DNA from 3 places in the Peribacillus sp. NPDC101480 genome. Region 3 is predicted to be linked to each of the others. Evidence: riboswitches for the same ligand, from Rfam matches in the RefSeq annotation. Region 3 holds a riboswitch; each other region holds the start of a gene.

Region 1 (6,906 bases), on a different contig from region 3:
CGGAAAATAGTTGGTGTCAGTACATTGCCAATGCGTTCTCCCTCAAGTGCTACATTGACCCCAGCAGCTTTAGTTTCCTCGATGATTTGTTGTACCTTTTCTAATTGACGCTCGTTCACAAGTGGTCCAATGATTGTTTTAGGATCTAATTGGTCACCAAATGGAAGAGCTTTTGCACGTTCAACGAATTTTGCAGTAAATTCTTCGTAAAGGTCTTTATGCACGATTATGCGGTTAATGCACATACAAATCTGTCCTTGGTGAATGTACTTCCCAAAAATTGCAGCATCAACGGCACGGTCCACATCTGCATCAGATAATACAATGAAAGGATTATTACCGCCGAGCTCCAGCGCAACTCGTTTTAGGTTTTTCCCTGCAATGGCCCCGATGTGCTGTCCTACAGGAGTAGAACCTGTGAAGCTGATTAATTTGGGGATCGGGTTTGTCAGCATGCCATCACCGATTTCTTCCAGGTCAGTTAGGATCATATTAAAGACGCCTATTGGAAGACCGGCATATTCAAATGCTGCAGCAATGATGATTCCTCCAGTAAATCCAACTTGAACGTCCGGTTTGTGAACGACTGCATTTCCTAATGCAATGGCTGGTGCGATGGTTCTCATTGACAAGTTCATCGGAAAATTAAACGGAGATATTGAAGAAATAACTCCTAGTGGCAGTCGATGTATATGATTGACTTTATGATCTATAGCTGACGGAACCTCATGCATTTGATATATTTCATCCACCATGTTAGTAGATTCTTCGACTATTTCCATAGTAAGCTGAAATTCAACATTTGCTTTAATAAGCGATCCACCCGTTTCACGGGAAATCATTTCAACGATTTCATTCCGGTTTTCCTGTAGGAATTCACCAACTTTAAGCAGGACCTGACGACGTTTTTCAGCTGATGTTTTTGCCCAACCTTTTTGAGCATTTTTTGCTATTTCAAATGATTCTTCGAGCTGTTTTGATGTAGCCAAGCTCACATTTGAAATCACGGCATTATTGTATGGGTTTAAAATATTATATTTGCGTTGACTTGAGCCTTCCATCCATTCCCCATTGATGAAGCTTTTGTTTAGATCCTTGAATTTCTCCATTTTGAACACCCCTTTATATTGTAAACAAATATATTTTACTGCTGTTTGTATCATATTTAAAATATCTATATAATTAAGTTTATATACGCTTTACATATATATTAGAGGTGCCAAAATGGATATTAGACAATTACGATATTTTCTTATTCTTGCAGAAGAAGGCCAGGTTTCCCGTGCAGCAAAAAAATTGAATATGTCACAGCCGCCATTAAGCCAGCAGCTCCGCCTTATGGAAGAAGAATTAGGGACTACTTTACTTGAGCGAAAAAGGAACGGTAAAAGTATGGAATTGACCGAAGCTGGGAGGGTACTTTACGAGAAGGCTAAGAATATGCTGCAATATTTCGAGGACTCCTTGCTCGAAGTGAAGGAAACGGGTGAGGGAATTAAAGGTACCCTTTCAGTAGGTTCCGTACTTGCCTATATGTCTTATTTACCTGATAAAATTAATGATTTTAAGAAAAAATATCCTTCCGTTTCCTTTAAAATATTCGCAGGAGATCCATATGAAATAAGTAATTATTTGGAGAATCAGGATATTGAACTTGCCATTGTTCATTTACCTGTCGAGATGAAGGGTCTTTCCATTTTGAACATAGGACAAGTGCCGAATGTTTTTGTTGTACCTGAGGTTTGGGACAGTTTCACTTCAAAGAGTAGGGTTCATTTAAAGGATATTGAAAATATCCCATTGCTTTTAGTGCATAGGGAAAAAGGACAAGGGATTTACGAAGAAATTATCGAGGAATTTAAAAAACGGGAAATACAGCCAAATATTTTATGCGAATGCCATGATGTAAATGTTCTGCTCTCTCTGGTTTCAGCTGGAGTTGGGGCGAGTATTGTTCCGAAATCAGCTGTTTCACCTCATATTATAAAAGGAGTGAAAGTGTTGGATATTATCGATTCTTCAATTCAATCGAATATAGCTTTGGTTTTTAGACAAGATCGTTATCTTTCCAAAACGGCAAAACATTTTATTGAGCTGTTTTGAAGAAAAGCTAGGCCTGCCTAATGCCTAGCTTTTACGTTACATTTAAAGATGAATCATTCCCACACTTCTTTTGCTACATCAACGACGAATTTCAGCTTTTCCCATTGCTGTTCTTCGGTTAGCTTGTTGCCGTGATGGGTGGAGGAGAAGCCGCATTGAGGGCTTAAGCATAATTGTTCGAGAGGAACGAAGTGCGAGGCTTCTTTAATGCGTGCCTTAACAGCTTCCTTGTCTTCGATTTCCCCATTTTTTGAAGTGACGACCCCCAGTACAACCTGTGCACCGCCATTTGGAATGTATTCCAATGGTTTGAAATCCCCTGAGCGTTGATCATCATATTCCAAGAAGAATCCATCCACTTTTTCTTTTGCCAATAAAGTTGGAGCGATACGGGCATAGCTTCCTTCAAACGCCCAAGTCGACTGATAGTTTCCGCGACATAGGTGGGTAGTGACGACAAGGTCTTCTGGTTTGCCTTCCAATGCTCCATTAATGACACGAAGTGCAAGATCAATTAACTGTTCCCTCGTATATTTTCCATCTTTGAACTGGAAATCTGGAGCTGAAAGTCTGGCAATATATACATCATCCAATTGAAGATAACGCACACCTGCTTCATAAAAGGCTTTCAAAGCATGCTGATACGCCTTGATGATATCATTTGCATAATCTTCAATATCAGGGTAGATGTCTTCATTATGAATACCTGCAGCAAATAACTGATTCGGACTGGGAATGGTTTGCTTAGCAACGGCACGTCCGTTCACGATTTTGTTCAATTCAATGAAATCACTAATGAAGGGATGTTCAGGATTGAATGAAACCTTCCCGGTATTGCGAACGTTATATCTCTCTGTTTCCACACCATCGAATGTGAGACCTTTTTCAGTCACATATCCCTCGATGCCATTTAATTGTTCGAGGAAGTCAAAGTGCCACCATGTTCGTCTGAACTCGCCGTCCGTAACAGCCTCCAATCCAACTTCAATTTGTTTATCGACAATCCGATTGATTTCTTCGGTTTCAATTTCACGAAGCCGCTCTGCTGAAAGGGTACCCTCCCTAAATTGCTTTCTGGCAATATGTAAACGTTCCGGTCTTAATAAACTTCCGACGTGATCGGCCCTAAATGGTGCTTTCGTTAATGTGATTGACATGTTGCATTCCTTCTTTCCTTTTAAAAATAAAAAACCTCTTCTTAAAAAATAAGAAGAGGTGTTGGCAACAAAGCTATATACTCTTCTTATCTTCAAGTTTTTAAACTTCTGGAATTAGCACAGTACATGAATAGTCTGTTGCTGAGGCATCAAAGGGCCAGTCCCTCCACCTCTCTGGATAAGAGTGTCTATTAAATTAACTATGACTATACAGGTAGTTTTTATAAAGGTCAAGAGTTGGAGGTTGAATATTTCGAATATACCGTTTATTACTCGGTTCCTGGCATGATCATTTTCTGTATTCGGCTTTTTATACCACTTTTTAGATCAGGTTTAGACGTGGTTTTTTAAAACAACGATTAGTAGGGAAGACTGAAAAAAATAAATAAAATAATTAAACCTACTTGATTAATGAGTATTTATGTTTTATTGTTAAATTGCATAAAGAAAAGAGAATAAAATTGGATTATCCAATTGGTCAACCAAAGGATACTGAATTGTTGTTCATTACAACATTTCTGTGTCCTTTTTTGTTCGGAAAAAATTGTGATAATACAGGCATAAGCAGTGCCTAGGAGAAGATTCATTGGAGAGTGGAAACATGAAAACAACAAATATGAAATCATGCTGTACTGTATTAAAAAGACGGAATTTTCTTTCAATTGAAACTGACCTTGATTCGATCCCGACAAAGAAAAACGATTTCTATAATATGTCTTTGATACAAGCAGGTGAATTTTTACTAGGATCAAGTGATGAAGATAGTTCAAGAGAAGATGGTGAATATCCACCACGAACAGTAAAGATTGAGTCCTTTTACATGGACCGATACGCCGTAACAAATGAACAATTCTATTGTTTTATAAAGGATACCGGTTATGTAACAGATGCGGAGAAATATGGATGGTCTTTTGTTTTTAACTTGTTTGTCAACAAACGAATGGAACGGGATATGGTGGGGGCAGCCGAAAAAACACCTTGGTGGATAGCTGTTCGAAATGCTTGCTGGAAGCATCCGGAAGGGACGGATTCCTCAATCGTGAATCGCTTTCACCACCCGGTCGTCCATGTGTCATGGAATGATGCCAAAGCGTTTTGTAGATGGGCTGGAAAAAGACTTCCGACAGAAGCGGAATGGGAATATGCTGCTGCCAGTGGAGTGGTAAATCGTAAATATCCTTGGGGGGATGAGTTGCACCAAGGGGGAAAGCATCACTGTAATATTTGGCAAGGCAATTTTCCAAACGAAAATTTGGTAGAAGACGGATTTTTAGGAACGGCTCCTGTTGATACCTTTGAACCGAATGATTTTGGCCTTTATAACATGTCGGGGAATGTGTGGGAATGGTGCGAGGATACATTTTCAATTCAACATGGAAGTGAAGTCCTCGATCCCGATCCTTTTGCAAAACTGATAAAAGGCGGATCCTATCTATGCCATCGATCATATTGTAATCGTTATAGGATTTCAGCCCGTACTTATAATATGATTGACAGCTCTACAGGGCATATGGGTTTTAGATGTGTTGCCAACTTAAAAAAATAAGTGCCATAGGGGATATGAACATGAAAAATTTGAGGTCTTTATTGGTTGTTATTTCGATGTTAAACATTTTATTTATCGCTGGATGTTCCTCATCTCCTTCAGAAGATGCTGGTGCACCTAACAGTGACGTTATAAGGATGGCTATTGATACTGCAGCAGGTGGTTCACTTCAATTCAGGGCGGCAGAGATACAGGGATACTTCTCAAATTACGGCGTAGAAGCAAAGCTTACCAATTTTGCCATGGGAATTGACACGGTTAATGCTGTATTAACAGAACAAGCTGATACTGGAATAGCTGCAGATTACGCCTTGTTAAACTCGTTAGGTAAAGGGGATATGGTGATTTTAGGAACACTGACAAGAGGGAAAGAGGATTCCTCCAAGGAAACCCAGCTACTTGTTAAAGGGGATATTGAATCGGCAAGTGATTTAAAAGGGAAAAAGTTAGGAGTTTCAAAAGGAACTGTCTATGAATATGTGTGGGCTAAATACTTAGAAGCTAATAAAATCAATGAAAAAGATATCACATATGTTCCATACAGTACGCCTGACGAAGCGATTATTGGAATGAAAAAAGGCGATATTGATGCTGTTTGGGTTAGTGGTGCACTTACAGATACATTTAAGGAAATTGATGAAGTAAATCAACTTGATAATTTGGTTGGTGCAGGAGTGACGATTGATAGCTATCTTCTTGCAAAAAGATCATTTGTTGAAAAAAATCCAAAATCTCTTGAACATGCATTGAAAGCCTTATCTGAAGGAGTTGACTATGTGGATGGCCATAAAGGGGAAACTGCAAAACTGGCATTCGAACAGCTGAAAATACCAGAAGAAGATGCACTTAAGGATCTAGAAAGAACAAATTATGTTTTAGGATTTACAAAGGAAGATGCCGTTCACCTCGAGGATATGAGAGTATGGCTTGAAGAAAAAGGAATATTACAAGATTCGTATGAATTGAAAGAAAAATTAGCTCTTGAGCCATTAAAAAAAGCATTGCCTGAATCCGTCACTTACTAGAAAAATGCAGCCATATCTGTCGTTGATATTCTCGTTTATGACATGGTTCAGGATGTGCTGCATCAAAGTTTTTTCTGTCAATTAAAAGGAGTGAAGTGATATGAGTACAGTAATTGACGAAGTAATGAAGTCACCTATTGCGATTTCAATTTCCGATTTATCGAAATCCTTCAATGAAAATAGTCATTACGTCCTTGAGAATATAGATTTGACGATAAAAAGCGGTGAGTTCTTTATCTTACTTGGGCCAAGCGGATGCGGAAAGTCCACTTTATTGAGCATGATTGCTGGATTCATTGAAAAAACTTCCGGGAAACTTATCGTGGACCGAGAGGAGGTAAACAAGACCGGAAGCAATCGAGGTGTTGTTTTCCAACAAGCAGATGCAGCTCTATTTCCATGGCTGACTGTTAAGGAAAATGTCGAATTCGGATTGAAAATGAAGAAAACACCTAAATCGAATCGTGAAGAGAAATCTTCTTATTTCATTGAACTTGTTGGCTTAAAGGGTCATGAAGGGAAGTTCCCTAAAGAGCTTTCTGGAGGGATGAAACAGCGCGTGCAATTAGCAAGGGTATTAGCTAATGATCCTGACATCTTATTAATGGATGAACCTTTCGGGGCACTCGATGCAATGACCCGAAGAACGATGCAAAAAGAATTGATTCGAATTTGGAAAGAAACAAATAAAACGGTCATCTTTGTAACACATGATATTCAGGAAGCATTATTACTAGGTAATCGCATTGGTGTCATGTCTGTTGGTCCATCCTCCCGAATTACGGATATATATGATATTCCCTTGCCATATCCAAGAATGTTCACCGATAAAGAATTCAATCTTTTTTATCAAAACATTCAAGCACATTTTGATTGATAGGAGATAAAAACATGAGTGTATTGGGACAGGAAATCATAAAAAAAGAGGCATCTCAACCTCGAAAAAAGAAGAAGGTTCCTGCCTTCTTTAAGAAATTAGTGAAAAGTGGAATGATCGCCTGGGCTATCGTTCTTTTGATTTGGAGCATGGCTGCAAGCTTCTCTGACCCTCAATTTTTACCGAGTCCCCTAGCCG
Region 2 (6,906 bases), on a different contig from region 3:
TCTTGAAAACATCCAGGACAGGTCCCTGTTCAACAACTTGCCCACTTTCCATCACGGCGACGCGATGGCAGATTTTGCGGATCACATGCATTTCATGTGTTATCAGGACGATCGTCAACCCCAAACGCTGATTGATGTCAACAAGCAATTCGAGTATGGAGTCGGTAGTCTGCGGATCCAAGGCAGAAGTCGCTTCATCACACAGCAGCACTTTAGGGTCATTTGCCAGAGCCCTGGCTATTCCCACCCTTTGCTTTTGCCCTCCGCTTAATTGTGATGGATAGGCCTTTTCCCTGCCTTCCAATCCGACTAACTTGATCAATTCGTTCACACGCTTGGTTCGTTCAGGTTTAGAAACTCCTGCAATTTCCAATGGGAAAGATATATTCTCCTGAACGGTCCTCGACCATAATAAATTGAAATGTTGGAAAATCATGCTGATTTCTTGACGGGCCTTGCGGAGCTGAGCCCCTTTAATTTTTGAAATTTCCTTCTCAGCAACTACAACGGATCCCTCTGTTGGTGTTTCCAATCCATTGAGCATTCTGATCAAAGTACTTTTCCCCGCTCCACTGTAACCGATGATACCGAAAATCTCGCCTTTATTTATTTCAACATTCACATTATTTACAGCCTTGATTGTCTCACTGTTTCCTTTTCCTGTTCGGAACAGCTTACTGACTTTCGTCAATGTAATCATTAACCCTCACCTCTTTTATCCAATAAAACCTATGAACTTAGTTGATTTCTCTACATTATTAGTCTGTTTCTCATATCATGTAAAAGTTTACCCAATTAAAACAGAAAAAACCTTTCTGCATGAGCAGAAAGGCAGGTGAAGAAACAGGCCTTCCTCTCATCTTCCAAAGTGATTAAACTTTGTGTGAATTGGCACCTTTCCAAGGAAATCTCCTTGTCGGTTGCCGGGTTTCATCGGGCACATCCCTCCACCTCTCTTGATAAGAGCTAATATATAGAATATTTGTACATCATTAAGTTCTTTAGTATGGAGAAATTTTATCATAGATAAAAAAGGAGCGCAATGTATAATATTTCTAGTACAAGCATATAGAAACTTTACTTAAACCGTTTTGGATGTCAAGGAGACGATATTCGTCGCTTTTTCAATTGCCTGCTCCAAATCTTCTATTAAATCCTCTACATTTTCAATCCCAATCGATAAACGGACTTGGTCGGCACTCACACCCGCTTTCGCAAGACCTGCCTCATTCAATTGTTGATGGGTCGTACTGGCTGGGTGGATGATCAAGCTCTTCGCATCCCCAACATTCGCTACATGGGACCATAATTCCACCGAATTGATAAGTTTTGCCCCAGCTTCTCGATTACCTTGTATCCCAAAAGTCACAACAGATCCAGCTCCCTTTGGCAAATATTTTTCCGCAAGGGCTTTATCGGGATGATCCTCATCACCAGGATGTGAAACCCAAGTCACCGCAGGATGGTTTTTTAAATATTTAATGACAGACTTGGTGTTTGATAGATGCTCTTTCATCCTTACATGCAGCGTTTCAAGTCCAAGCGTAAACTGGAATGCACTTTGGGCACTTAGCGCAGGTCCTAAATCACGGAGTAACTGGACTCGGGCTTTCGTTATGAATGCGGCAGGTCCAACTGCCTCGGCGTATACCAGATTGTCGTAACTTGGGTCAGGCTCTGTGAAGCCAGGGTAATTTGGCGAGTTCCAATCGAATTTCCCTCCATCCACGATGACACCGCCAAGCGTAGTTCCATTTCCCAGAAGCCATTTTGTAGCGGAATGGATGACAATATCCGCTCCAAAATCAATTGGTCTGCATAGATACGGTGTCGCAAAGGTATTATCAATGATTAAAGGTATTCCGGCATCATGGGCGATTTTCGCTACCGCTTCAATATCAAGCACCCTCAAACTTGGATTTCCGATGGTTTCAGCAAAAATGGCTTTAGTTCTTGGCGTAATCGCCCTTTTGAAATTTTCAGGGTCATCTGGAGAAACGAACTTCACTTTAATCCCGTATTTAGGAAGAGTATTTTCAAAAAGGTTATACGTACCGCCATATAATGTAGATGCTGAAACAATCTCATCCCCTGCAGCGGCAATATTCAGGATTGAAAGTGAGATGGCAGCCATTCCGCTTGCTGTTGCCAATCCGCCGATTCCGCCTTCCAATAAGGCCATTCTTTCCTCAAAAACGCTGATCGTGGGATTATGGAGTCGTGAATATATATAGCCATTCTCCTTTAGGCCAAATAAATTCGCTGCATGGTCGGTGTCCTTGAACAAGTATGCATTGCTTTGGTAGATAGGAACTGCACGTGCACCTGTTTCATCAGCTTGCAGACCGCCATGAACACTCAATGTTTCGAAACGCAATTTTTTCCCTGACATATGATTTCACCTTTTTCTATGGATTTAGTTGGAATTATATGATGTCTGGCCTTTTATAAACAAAAAAACCACTTCAATAAGAAGAGGTTTCAAGAATACACCTCATCTACCAGAGCCAACACTCTGCTGGAATTAGCACCGTATATAAAAATTTATACCGGTTGCCGGGCTTCGTCGGGCCAGTCCCTCCGCCACTCTTGATAAGAACTATTAAATTCTGCCGTTACTTAATTCAAAATATAGCATTTTAGTTTAAATCAGTCAATGAATTGTTAGAATATTCTTTGTTTAATTTCATCTAACATTCATATGTCCGCAACAAAGAAACCAACCACGGTTCCGATTGGTTTCTTAGCTGATTTCCTTAAGCAATCCGTACAAATAAGGAACGGATTGAAAGGCATATATTTTTTTGTGCAGCCGTCCTTCTTTGAAAAACAATAAACATGGAACACTTTCGATTTCATATGATTCGGCAATTGCTTGGACATAATTCATATTCATTTTGCCTGCCTTCAATTCCGGGAATAGCTCCAAGGATATCGTCAGCATCTTGGAGGCAACCTGACAAGTGCCGCATAAAGGGGTATATAAATATAAGCAAAAGGTTTCCCCATTTTCAACAGCAAGCTTACACTCTTCTTCTTTCCATTCCTGCATCAATTAGTCGTTCACCCTTTGACTTAAAAATTTCATTTTCACATTCATATTGGCAGATAGAAGCACAGTTGCGATATGATGTTCGGGTGAGCTTTCCACTTCTTTGTACATTTTATTAATATACAGGTGGTTCGCCTCAGGCATTTCCCTTCGGAACTGCTTCCGCAGCTTTTCTCCTGATTCATCTGCGTCAAAAAGGAGATAAACATCACGGTCCATCAATTCATCCACTAATTCATCCAGCTTAGTTAATGATATGGTCCCATTCGTACATCTTATTTCCACATCTTCATTTAAAACGGAGGCAACTTTTCTTCTATCGGAACTGCCTTCTACAATGATCACTTTATCGAATTCGCCCCACTCCATGTCATCACTCCATCTCACGAATTATGTGCGCAACTGCCACGGTACCAAATGAAAAAGAGAGCAGGCCTTTTCAGTCCCCCCTCCCTTTTTTTTAACCGTTGATTAAACTCTCATACTCTTCAGCGCTCATCAAGCTTTCAATATCACTGCTATTAGATGGTTCAAGCACGACCATCCATGCCTTTTCATAAGGAGACTCATTTACATATTCAGGGTTGTCACTTAAATCTTCGTTTACTTCAATAACCTTGCCACTGATAGGTGCATAAAGCTCAGAAACGGTCTTAACGGATTCAACACTTCCAAATGGTTCGTTCGCTTTCAATTCATCGCCGATTTCCGGAAGCTCAACGAATACGATGTCCCCAAGCTCGGACTGTGCGAAAGCTGTAATTCCAATGCGCACTGTTCCATCTTCCGTTTTGACCCATTCATGTTCTTTTGTGTAACGAAGTTCTTTTGGTGTTGTTGTCATTATTAACCCTCCATATGTACATCTTATTTTATCTATTCCATTATAAGGTAGATTGTTTGTTTAAGTAAGGAATTAACCAAATATTTCGAGAAATTTTCAGTTCCAAACCTGTTCGAATTGCTCCTCTTTGAAACCTACCGTCACTTTGGTGCCATCCGTAACAATCGGCCTTTTCAGAAGCATGCCATCTGTGGACAATATATCAAGCATCTCTGCTTCAGAAGCTTCTTTCAGCTTATCCTTTAAGCCAAGCTCCCGATATTTTTGACCGCTAGTATTGAAAAACTTCTTCAACTCCAAATTGCTGATTTTATATAGTTGTTCTATTTCTGTTCGCGAAGGCGGATTTTCCGCTATATGGATTGCTTCATACTGCAGTTCATGATTATCAAGCCACTTCTTCGCGTTACGGCATGTGCCGCATTTTGGGTACCAATATAATGTTAAGCCCATCATTTCACCACCTATCAATAGAATACCCGTTTTCATCACGCAATACAACGAATTGTCTTTTGAATTTCCAATGCGATTTCATCAAAGGAAATAAGGGAATGCCTTCTCGGGCATTCCCTTTACTGATTTTGATTCATTTCTTAAAGAGCATATTTTTCAGCTTCGATTACCTTGACGGAAGCTTCACGTTTTTTCGCAATGACATTGATCGGATTATGCCTTGTCAGCTTACGGAGCGACGCAAGCATGATGCGAAGAGTATCGCCTGTTTCCACTGCGATTAACGTTTCCTTTGCGTGCTGTTCTATTTCATTGAAAGCTTCCTGAACGAAGATTTCTGTGTAAAGCACTTTTTGTTTGTTCTTCTCCAGACCTGTAGCTGCTATTGCTTTTTCCGTACGCAATACCACGGATTCCGCTGCATAGGCAAGGGATGCGATATCAGCAATGTTGGAGAGGATTTCTTGTTCTTGATCAAGAGTTTTGCCGTATTTCTGTGCAGCAAGGCCAGCTGCCAGAATCCCGATTTTCTTAGCATTTCTAACAAGCATTTTTTCTTGTGCCAATGGCTCATCACCAGGTTCTTCCGGCATCATCATCATTAATTCCTCTTGCAGGCTTTGAGCCTTTTGAAGAAGCGGCAATTCCCCTTTAAGTGCTTTCTTCAGGAAAGTTCCAGGGACAAGCAATCGATTGATTTCATTTGTACCTTCAAAGATCCGGTTAATCCGGGAATCACGATATGCTTTTTCAATTTCATACTCCTGCATGAAACCATAGCCACCATGAAGCTGTACGCCTTCGTCCGTAACATAATCCAACACTTCGGAAGCGAAGAATTTATTCAATGAACACTCAATGGCATATTCAGCGATTGCAGCAGCCATTGATTTCCCATCTTTCACTTGCTCATCCGTCAATTTGCTTTGTCTTTGTTCATAAAGGCCAACGGTACGGTATACAGAGCTTTCTGCTGCATAAATTTTGGATGCCATTGTTGCAAGTTTTTCTTTCGTCAAGTTAAAATCGGAAATTTTCGTTTTGAACTGTTGACGTTGATTCGTATAAGCTGCTGTAATCTCAAGGGCACGTTTAGATCCGCCGACAGCACCGACACCTAATTTATAACGGCCGATATTCAGGATATTGAAAGCGATGACATGTCCTTTTCCGGCTACACCCAAAAGGTTTTCGACTGGCACATGTACATCTTCAAGGATTAATGTACGTGTAGATGAGCTTTTGATTCCCATTTTCTTCTCTTCAGCACCAGTTGATACGCCATCATAATCACGCTCAACTATGAAAGCGGAGAATTGTTCGCCGTCGATTTTGGCGTATACACAGAAGACATCTGCAAAACCTGCATTTGTAATCCATTGTTTTTCACCATTTAAAATATAGTGTGTTCCTTCGGCATTCAATTTCGCTGTCGTTTTTGCTCCCAAGGCATCTGAACCTGAGCTTGGTTCCGTTAAGGCATACGCTGCAATCTTCTCACCCGTTGCCAGTAAAGGGAGGTATTTTTTCTTTTGTTCTTCATTCCCGAATAATACGATCGGCAAAGATCCGATACCTACATGTGCACCATGCGTAATTCCAAAGCCGCCTGAAAGTGCCATTTTTTCTGTAATCAATGCCGAACTGATTTTATCAAGACCCAATCCGCTGTATTCCTCAGGAACGTCAGCACCAAGTAAACCGATTTCACCTGCATGCTTCAGTAATTTAACGGAACGGTCAAATTCATGGTTTTCTAAATGTTCAACCTGCGGCAGAATTTCATTCTCTACGAAATCCTCGGTAGTTTTGGCGATCATTTTATGCTCATCAGAATAATCTTCCGGTGTAAACACTTGATCATACGTAATATCTTCTACTAAAAAGGCTCCGCCTTTAATGAGGTTATCTGTAGTTTGATTGGACATGTTATTTCCTCCTAAGTATTTAAGATAGTAAATCCGCCGGAAGCATGACAGCTTCCGGGGGGGGATTAAGCCAATAATTCAAATACTCCAGCAGCACCCATTCCGCCGCCGATACACATTGTCACGACTCCGAACTGTTGGTTTCTGCGCTTCATTTCATGTAGCAGGCTTAATGTCAGTTTTGCCCCCGAACATCCTAGTGGATGGCCTAAGGCGATGGCTCCGCCATTTACATTGACAATCTCTTCATTCAAACCGAGCTCACGAATGATTTGAATGGATTGGGAAGCAAAGGCTTCATTCAATTCAAATAAACCAATATCCGATAACTCAAGACCCGCTAGCTTCAAAGCTTTAGGAATGGCTGCAATCGGTCCGATACCCATGATTTCAGGCGGTACTCCCGCTACAGCAAAGGAACGGAACTTACCCATCGGTTTCATCCCTAATGAAGAGGCCTTTTCCCCATCCATGACCATGACCGCGGCTGCACCATCACTCGTTTGTGAGGAATTCCCTGCTGTTACGGAGCCTGTAACAGAGAATGCAGGTCTTAGTTTTTTTAGCACTTCAGCAGTGGTGCCTGGACGAACGCCCTCATCCTGTGTAAATGTAAATGTTTTTTCCTT
Region 3 (6,906 bases):
ACCTCATGCATCCAGATTTCCTTATCCATTCTTGATATTGCATCGATTAATCGCACACGAAACGTTCCTGTTCCTTCATCCTCTTGAAGGTTTTTGGCAGCTAGTTCCCCTGAAATGCTCATGGTTGAGATACCGGCAATCGCCGCAGAATAGAAATCATCGGTGACTCCGGAAAAAGTGCCGATAAGAGCAGTGGACATACAACCGGTACCTGTAACATTAGTTAATAGCAGGTTCCCGTTATCGATGATGGACGTACGTTTTCCATCGCTGACCGCATCCTTCGCTCCGCTGACCACGACGATGCAATTCAATTTATTTGCGGCTCGAGCAGCCAGCTCTGCATTGCTGACCGCAAGCTCCTCCGAATCCACCCCGCGAGTAACGGTATCCCCACCCATCAATGAAAGGATCTCACTTGCATTGCCGCGAATGATGTGGAAAGTAACCTTACTTAGGAGCTCTTTAACTTGCTCTGATCGATAGGCGGTGGCACCAACTCCCACCGGGTCCAAAATGACCGGGATATCCAGGTCATTTGCCGTCTTACCGGCAATCTCCATTGCTTCCAAGGCTTTATCATCGATCGTACCGAAATTCAGGACCAATGCATCCGCTAATTTGACCATATCCGCCACTTCTCTTGGGCTCGATGTCATCACTGGTGAACCACCGATGGCAAGGGTGGCATTTGCACAGTCGTTGACCGTAACAAAGTTGGTGATTTGGTGAACGAGTGGTTTTCTTTCTTTTACCTTCACGAATAAATCGGCTGCGGAAACCTTCATATTAAGTCACTCCGTTCTTTTTTTGAATATGAATGAAAATGATGGACAGGACCATGACCTTTACCGATTGAAAAACTATTGCGTATCGCTTCAGAAATATAAGTCTTGGCCTGTTCGATCGACTCTTGCAAGGGCAGTCCATTTGCCAGGTTTGATGTAATGGCGGATGATAGGGTACAGCCCGTACCATGAGTGTTTTTTGTATGTATGCGCTCTCCCTTGATCCAGTGGAAGTCAGTCCCATCATAATAAAGATCATTTGGATTTCCCGCTGCATGGCCCCCTTTAAGTAAAACGGCTTTGGGACCCATTTCTTGTATTGAAATGCATGCCTTGTAGAAATCTTGTTTCGTCCGAATCGACATGCCAGTAAGCACTTCCGCTTCCGGTACATTTGGTGTTACAAGTGTTGCAAATGGAAGTAAGTCCATTTTTAAGGCGGAGACAGCCTTTTCGTCGAGCAAATGGTGGCCGCTTTTGGAAATCATGACAGGGTCAAGGATAACGATGGCAGGCATGAAGGTTTTAAGGGACGCAGCGACTGTTTCCACGATTTCTTTTGATCCAAGCATGCCTATTTTTACTGCATCGACAGGAATATCTTCAAATATAGCTGCAATTTGGTCCGATATGATAGCTGTTTCAATTGGCTGTACTGAACGGACTTCCATTGTATTTTGTGCGGTTACTGCTGTTATGGCAGACATTCCAAAGACCCCATGTGCAGAAAATGTTTTTAAATCCGCTTGTATTCCAGCACCGCCTCCTGAATCAGAGCCGGCGATGGTTAATGCTGTTTTCATAAAAAAACCCCTTCATATAATTATTTTTTAAAAGTATTTTAAGTAATATGAAAGCTAGAATCGCACCTGCGAATGAACTGAGCATAAAAGCCGGTAAAAAACCAAAAAGAGCAGCTTTTTCTCCTAATAGGAGGATGGCAAGTGGATAACAGGCCATGGAACCGAGAATGCCGGTCCCGATCACTTCACCTAAACAAGCGAATTTTAAGCTTTGTGTTTTTCGATAAAGGATGGCAGCCAAAAGTGCACCGATCATGCTCCCGGGAAAGGCGAATATTGAACCGGTACCAGAAATGTTTCTAATGATGGAAACTAGGAAAGCTTGTGTCACAGCATAAGCAGGCCCCAATAGAACGGCCGTGAGGACATTTGCCAGATGCTGAATAGGAAAGACCTTTGCAAATCCTGCAGGGATGAAAATAAATGAACTGGTCAGTGTCGTTATAGCCGTTATCATGGCAGTCAACGTCAGTTTCTTGATAGGATTCATCATCATGTCTGCGACCTACAGCGGCCAATCCTGCTCATTTTGAACCATATCCCAGAATAAATATTCATATCGGGAAGTAACCAAAAAGTGCTTTTCTAATCTAAGAAGTTCTTTTTCTGGCATGCCTTCCGTCAATTCTTCCAACAATGCGATCAGCCACTTGTGTGCTTCCCCGAATTCAGGTGATGAATAGGACCTTATCCAATCTGCGTAGCGATTGTTTTCCAATGCTGCTCCATTTTGTTCTTTTAATAGCAAACCTATTTCATAGTAATCCCAAGCGCAGGGCAGGAGACAGGCGATCAAGTCTGCCAATGTCCCATGCTGAGCTGCATTTAGCATGTAACCTGTATAGGCTAGAGTGGTGGGAGTAGGTTCTGTTTCTTCCAATTCCTTGGAACTGATCCCGAATTCGGAAGCATACTGCCGATGGATATCCATTTCCACTTGAAGGGTTTCATTTAAAATACTCGCAAACTTTGCCATGGTTTCGATGTTATGGGCTTTGATGACACCTAAAGCAAAGAGCTTGGAATAATCCATGAGATAGATATAGTCCTGCTTCATGTAATAGGCAAATTTCTTTTCAGGAAGCGTACCATTTCCAATTGCCTGGACAAAGGGATGTGAATGATTCCTTTTCCAAATCTCTTTTGCCCGTGCATGAAGTCTATCACTGAATGTTTCTGTTTTAATATTCTCCATTGTTCATCCTCCTTTAGAATGGTTCCCATAGATAATGAAAAACCCCGTTCCTGAATACGGAACGGGGTAGATGGATATAGTCTGTAAATGGACGATATCATCCACTTCCCTCCGCCGGTATGAGCCGGTTCAGGTTCAAAGGGTCCGGAAACTATTTCCATCTCAGTCTTAAAAAAGACTCCCCTAGTGGTGTGAATTGTATGTAATTACTGACATCATATCAGAAAGACAAGAAAATGCAACCCGTATTTGAAGAGGGAGCATGTAATGTCCAGAAAAAAAGGGAGAACCAGGTAATTGACTTTTGATAATTATTAGGGTAGAATCATTTCTACATCATTTATATATCGAATTCTTATCCAGAGAGGTGGAGGGACTTGGCCCAAAGAAACCTCGGCAGCGGACCCATTTTGGGAACTGTGCTAAATCCAACAAGCATATGCTTGGAAGATAAGAAGAGCCGTACGGACACAGTCAGCCTCTTCTTGAATTAGAAGGGGCTTTTATTTTTGGGAAATAACGTTTAGTGACATAATAGAAAAGGTATATATAATTTGGTGAAAATCAAACAAGTTGATAAAGTTAGCTAACTAGAAGCAGGCTCTAGGATGACTAGGAAAGGAGCCATTTACATGGCAGAATTATTTAAGAGGATTGAACAGAGGAAGGCAAAGCTCATTGAAGAGCTATTGGCCAATGGAGTATACAAAACCTCTGATGAAAGGCACCTTTATGATGCCCCATTAAAAGTGCTTGAAGATGAATATAAGATTGTTATAAATAGACCTAATAACGAGTCACCTTCTGAATGGATGACATAGTAAGCGATGGACTATATTTTGGGCTCTTGGATAAGGGATATGATGTAAGCATTCACAGTATACACTAGTGGATGCTTTTTTGCGTTTAATAGAAAATGACATAAAATATACATAATTAAAGAAAAAAGTAGGTGTTTTATCACATTTGACCTATAAAATAACACATTTTATTTCTGTAAAATAGTTGATTTTAACTAGTAGTTTAATTATGATGAAAGTGTAAAAAAATTGAATAAATGGGAGGTGGCATATAATGCCTTGCCGTAAAGTAACTATAGAAAGGGTAGAAGAAAAGAGACAGGAAATGATCAAATTGGCAGCAAGTTACGGCTTAACAAGTCTGCTTACTGTTCAGGCCAGTCAAGAATTGGATACGCTATTAAATGCGTTAGCAAGTAAAAGTGAGTCAGAATATTTTTCCCTCCAAAACGCATATCGGTATTTTTAAATTAGCCAATTCGACCTGTATTAATTTGAAAAAGCTACTGCTCAAGGCAATAGCTCTAAAAAATTATATTAAATATCGACACGTTTACCAAGAATGATCAAATCCCGCTCAATGCCATCCAGCTCGGCAACTTGAGGTAAATGTGCCCATTCTTCAAACCCGAATTTGGAAAAAAGCTTAAGGCTAGGTATATTGTGGGCGAAAATGAAACCCAATATAGTCTTAATACCTAATTTTGGACTCAATTCAATTGCCTTTTGAATCGAAATTTGTCCGATTCCTTTTCCCCGGAAATAATCATCAATATAAATGCTGATTTCGGCAGTGGAATTATATGCCGGTCGGCCATAGAAGGATTGAAAGCTTATCCATCCAGCAGTTTTCCCTTCTATAGTAATGATATATAGCGGTCTACTTTCTGAATGATGTTCCTCAAACCATTTAACCCTCGATTGGACGGATACAGGCTCCGTATCTGCCGTGACCATTCTTGAAGCAATTGTCGAATTATATATTTCAACAATTCTAGGTAAATCAGATAGTTCTGCCTCTCTAAACTCTATGAGCTCTTCCATGATGTAATCTCCTAACTATCATTTATTCAATCTCCAGAATGAAGGGTAATCCCGTTTTTTTGTTTAAGGGACGGTGAATTGACACCCAATCCATTGAAAGTTTTTTATTATCATACACTTTTTACTCTTTATCTGACAATTCCTTTTTTATGTTAAGTCTGCAGATTTTTTGGGTATGTAAAGGATTAAATACTTCTAGTAAAAAGGCAGAGGAGAACCAAATGAAAAAATTGTCAGTTTTTTTGATTATAGTACTGGTTATATGTTTTGTTGCATATGAATTTCAGGCCTCGGAGTCGGAAGATGTGCAAAGGGTGATGGCTTTTGGAGATTCGTTAACCTATGGAAAAGGGGATAAGGACGGAGAAGGATATATAGAAGGCCTGGAGGATGAATTGAATAACCCGGAATCGGAACAAAAAGTGAGTTTTTGGAATTACGGTATAAAAGGGCAGGAAACGGATGGGGTGATGAAACAGCTTGATGATTACCGCATTAAAACGAAACTTGATGAAGCCGATACTTTCATCGTTTATATCGGAACGAATGACTTGATCAATAGTAACGGCGGGGACTTGGAGAAAATAAGTGATCGAAAAATCAATGAGGGTAAACGGGAGTATATCAGCCATCTGAAAAAGATTACGTCAACACTCATAAAGGCAAACGATAAAGCTGATATTTTGGTAGTGGGACTATATAACCCAATTAAAGGAAATCAAAAACTTGAAAAGCATATTCGCGATTATAACCAGTCAATAAAGGGAATAGCGGATAAAGACAATAGGATGTTATTCATTCCTACGAATGATCTTTTTGAAGATAAAAAGAAATCAGAGTATTTCAGTGATAAGTTACATCCGAATGAAAAAGGGTATCAGCTCATTGCGAATCGGGTTTTGGAAAGTTATGATTTCAAATGAAAGCAAGAATGCACAGAAAGGCATTCTGTGCATTCTTGCTTTCTAGGAATTTAATATGGCTTTTAGTTGAGGGAACTGCAAGTCATGGAGCTGCTTGTATCTGCCATTGTTTTGCAATAACTGTTCATGTGTTCCTTTTTCATGAACCTGCCCTTTTTCCAGAACGATTATTTGATCGGCATCATGAATGGTCGATAAACGATGTGCAATCACAATTGAAGTCCGGTTTATCAATAAACGTGACAAAGCTTCCTGTATCAATTGCTCGGATTCTGTATCCAAGGCCGCCGTTGCTTCATCGAGAATGATGATTTGCGGATTTTTCAAAAGTGCCCTGGCAATGGCAATGCGCTGTTTTTGTCCGCCTGAAAGCTTGACTCCGCGCTCTCCAATTTGAGAATCATAACCATCAGGAAAGGCACTGATAAAGTCATGCGCATTTGCCGCTTTGGCGGATTCGATGATTTCATCATCTGTAGCATCAAGTTTTCCATACATGATGTTATCACGGATGGAACCGTTGAATAAAATGATATCCTGGGAGACAACTCCCATTTGTCCCCTTAATGATTTCAGTGATACATTTTTGATATCATGGCCATCCATTTTGATTGTTCCATCTTGCGGATCATAAAATCGGATCAAAAGGCTCGTGATGGTCGATTTTCCTGCACCAGAGGAGCCGACCAGAGCGGTTACTTGACCAGCTTTCATGGTCAGGTTTAAACTGCTGAGCACAGGAACATTCTCATCATAAGAAAAATTAACACTTTGAAATTCAATTTGCTTTTTTATGGAAGGGAGTTCAATGGCATTTCCCTTGTCACTTATTTCAGGTTGTGTTTCCAATATTTCAGTTATCCGCTCAAAGGCGGCGGCTGATTGCTGGACAATGCTGATGACACGGCTAAAATTGCGAACGGGACTCTGCAGCAACCTCAAATAGGCGAGGAAGGCCACGATTAATCCTATTGTGAATTCACCTTCCATCACTTGCCAAGCACCGAACACAATGACTGCTACAAGGCCGATATTGTTCAATAAATCAATAATCGGACCGAACATGGAACGTAGCCGAACGGACTTAATGTTTGCAGCCATATTTTCCTGATTACGCTCGGCAAACCGCCTTGATTCGAATTCTTCATTCGTAAAAGATTGAATGAGCCGCATTCCTGAAATGGAATCCTGTAACTGGTTGCTGACATCTCCTGCGGAATTTTGCACAGACCTAAATGACATCCTGATGCGTTTCCCGAATACCCTTGTGATATAGAACATGAAAGGGAATATAAAAAGAAGGACAATGGTCAGCTTCCAGTTAATGAAAAGCATATATACCGCCACGGCAAT

What was found. Region 3 has a riboswitch for S-adenosylmethionine ahead of ACQKMF_RS15295 (Fur-regulated basic protein FbpA). Riboswitches for the same ligand answer to the same signal wherever they lie in the genome.
Region 1: linked by a shared signal. The riboswitch ahead of ACQKMF_RS14105 (5-methyltetrahydropteroyltriglutamate--homocysteine S-methyltransferase) and the one ahead of ACQKMF_RS15295 (Fur-regulated basic protein FbpA) in region 3 are both predicted to bind S-adenosylmethionine.
Region 2: linked by a shared signal. The riboswitch ahead of ACQKMF_RS13405 (O-acetylhomoserine aminocarboxypropyltransferase/cysteine synthase family protein) and the one ahead of ACQKMF_RS15295 (Fur-regulated basic protein FbpA) in region 3 are both predicted to bind S-adenosylmethionine.

Annotation. Positions count from the first base shown of each region.
Region 1 is NZ_JBNNSB010000003.1:575,407-582,312, forward strand. Features, by position in the region: gene ACQKMF_RS14095 (aldehyde dehydrogenase family protein) at 1-1,109, opposite strand, end outside; gene ACQKMF_RS14100 (LysR family transcriptional regulator) at 1,225-2,103, shown strand; gene ACQKMF_RS14105 (5-methyltetrahydropteroyltriglutamate--homocysteine S-methyltransferase) at 2,157-3,260, opposite strand; SAM riboswitch class I at 3,344-3,445, opposite strand; gene ACQKMF_RS14110 (formylglycine-generating enzyme family protein) at 3,862-4,806, shown strand; gene ACQKMF_RS14115 (ABC transporter substrate-binding protein) at 4,821-5,831, shown strand; gene ACQKMF_RS14120 (ABC transporter ATP-binding protein) at 5,932-6,708, shown strand; gene ACQKMF_RS14125 (ABC transporter permease) at 6,723-6,906, shown strand, end outside.
Region 2 is NZ_JBNNSB010000003.1:439,709-446,614, reverse strand. Features, by position in the region: gene ACQKMF_RS13410 (methionine ABC transporter ATP-binding protein) at 1-700, opposite strand, end outside; SAM riboswitch class I at 854-966, opposite strand; gene ACQKMF_RS13405 (O-acetylhomoserine aminocarboxypropyltransferase/cysteine synthase family protein) at 1,082-2,392, opposite strand; SAM riboswitch class I at 2,492-2,599, opposite strand; gene ACQKMF_RS13400 (thioredoxin family protein) at 2,744-3,052, opposite strand; gene ACQKMF_RS13395 (toprim domain-containing protein) at 3,056-3,421, opposite strand; gene gcvH (glycine cleavage system protein GcvH) at 3,513-3,896, opposite strand; gene ACQKMF_RS13385 (arsenate reductase family protein) at 3,993-4,349, opposite strand; gene ACQKMF_RS13380 (acyl-CoA dehydrogenase family protein) at 4,490-6,277, opposite strand; gene ACQKMF_RS13375 (acetyl-CoA C-acetyltransferase) at 6,343-6,906, opposite strand, start outside.
Region 3 is NZ_JBNNSB010000004.1:199,410-206,315, forward strand. Features, by position in the region: gene thiM (hydroxyethylthiazole kinase) at 1-788, opposite strand, end outside; gene thiD (bifunctional hydroxymethylpyrimidine kinase/phosphomethylpyrimidine kinase) at 785-1,591, opposite strand; gene thiW (energy coupling factor transporter S component ThiW) at 1,560-2,081, opposite strand; gene tenA (thiaminase II) at 2,097-2,786, opposite strand; TPP riboswitch at 2,876-2,981, opposite strand; SAM riboswitch class I at 3,139-3,243, shown strand; gene ACQKMF_RS15295 (Fur-regulated basic protein FbpA) at 3,419-3,607, shown strand; gene ACQKMF_RS15300 (Spo0E family sporulation regulatory protein-aspartic acid phosphatase) at 3,861-4,055, shown strand; gene ACQKMF_RS15305 (N-acetyltransferase family protein) at 4,124-4,630, opposite strand; gene ACQKMF_RS15310 (GDSL-type esterase/lipase family protein) at 4,852-5,553, shown strand; gene ACQKMF_RS15315 (ABC transporter ATP-binding protein) at 5,596-6,906, opposite strand, start outside.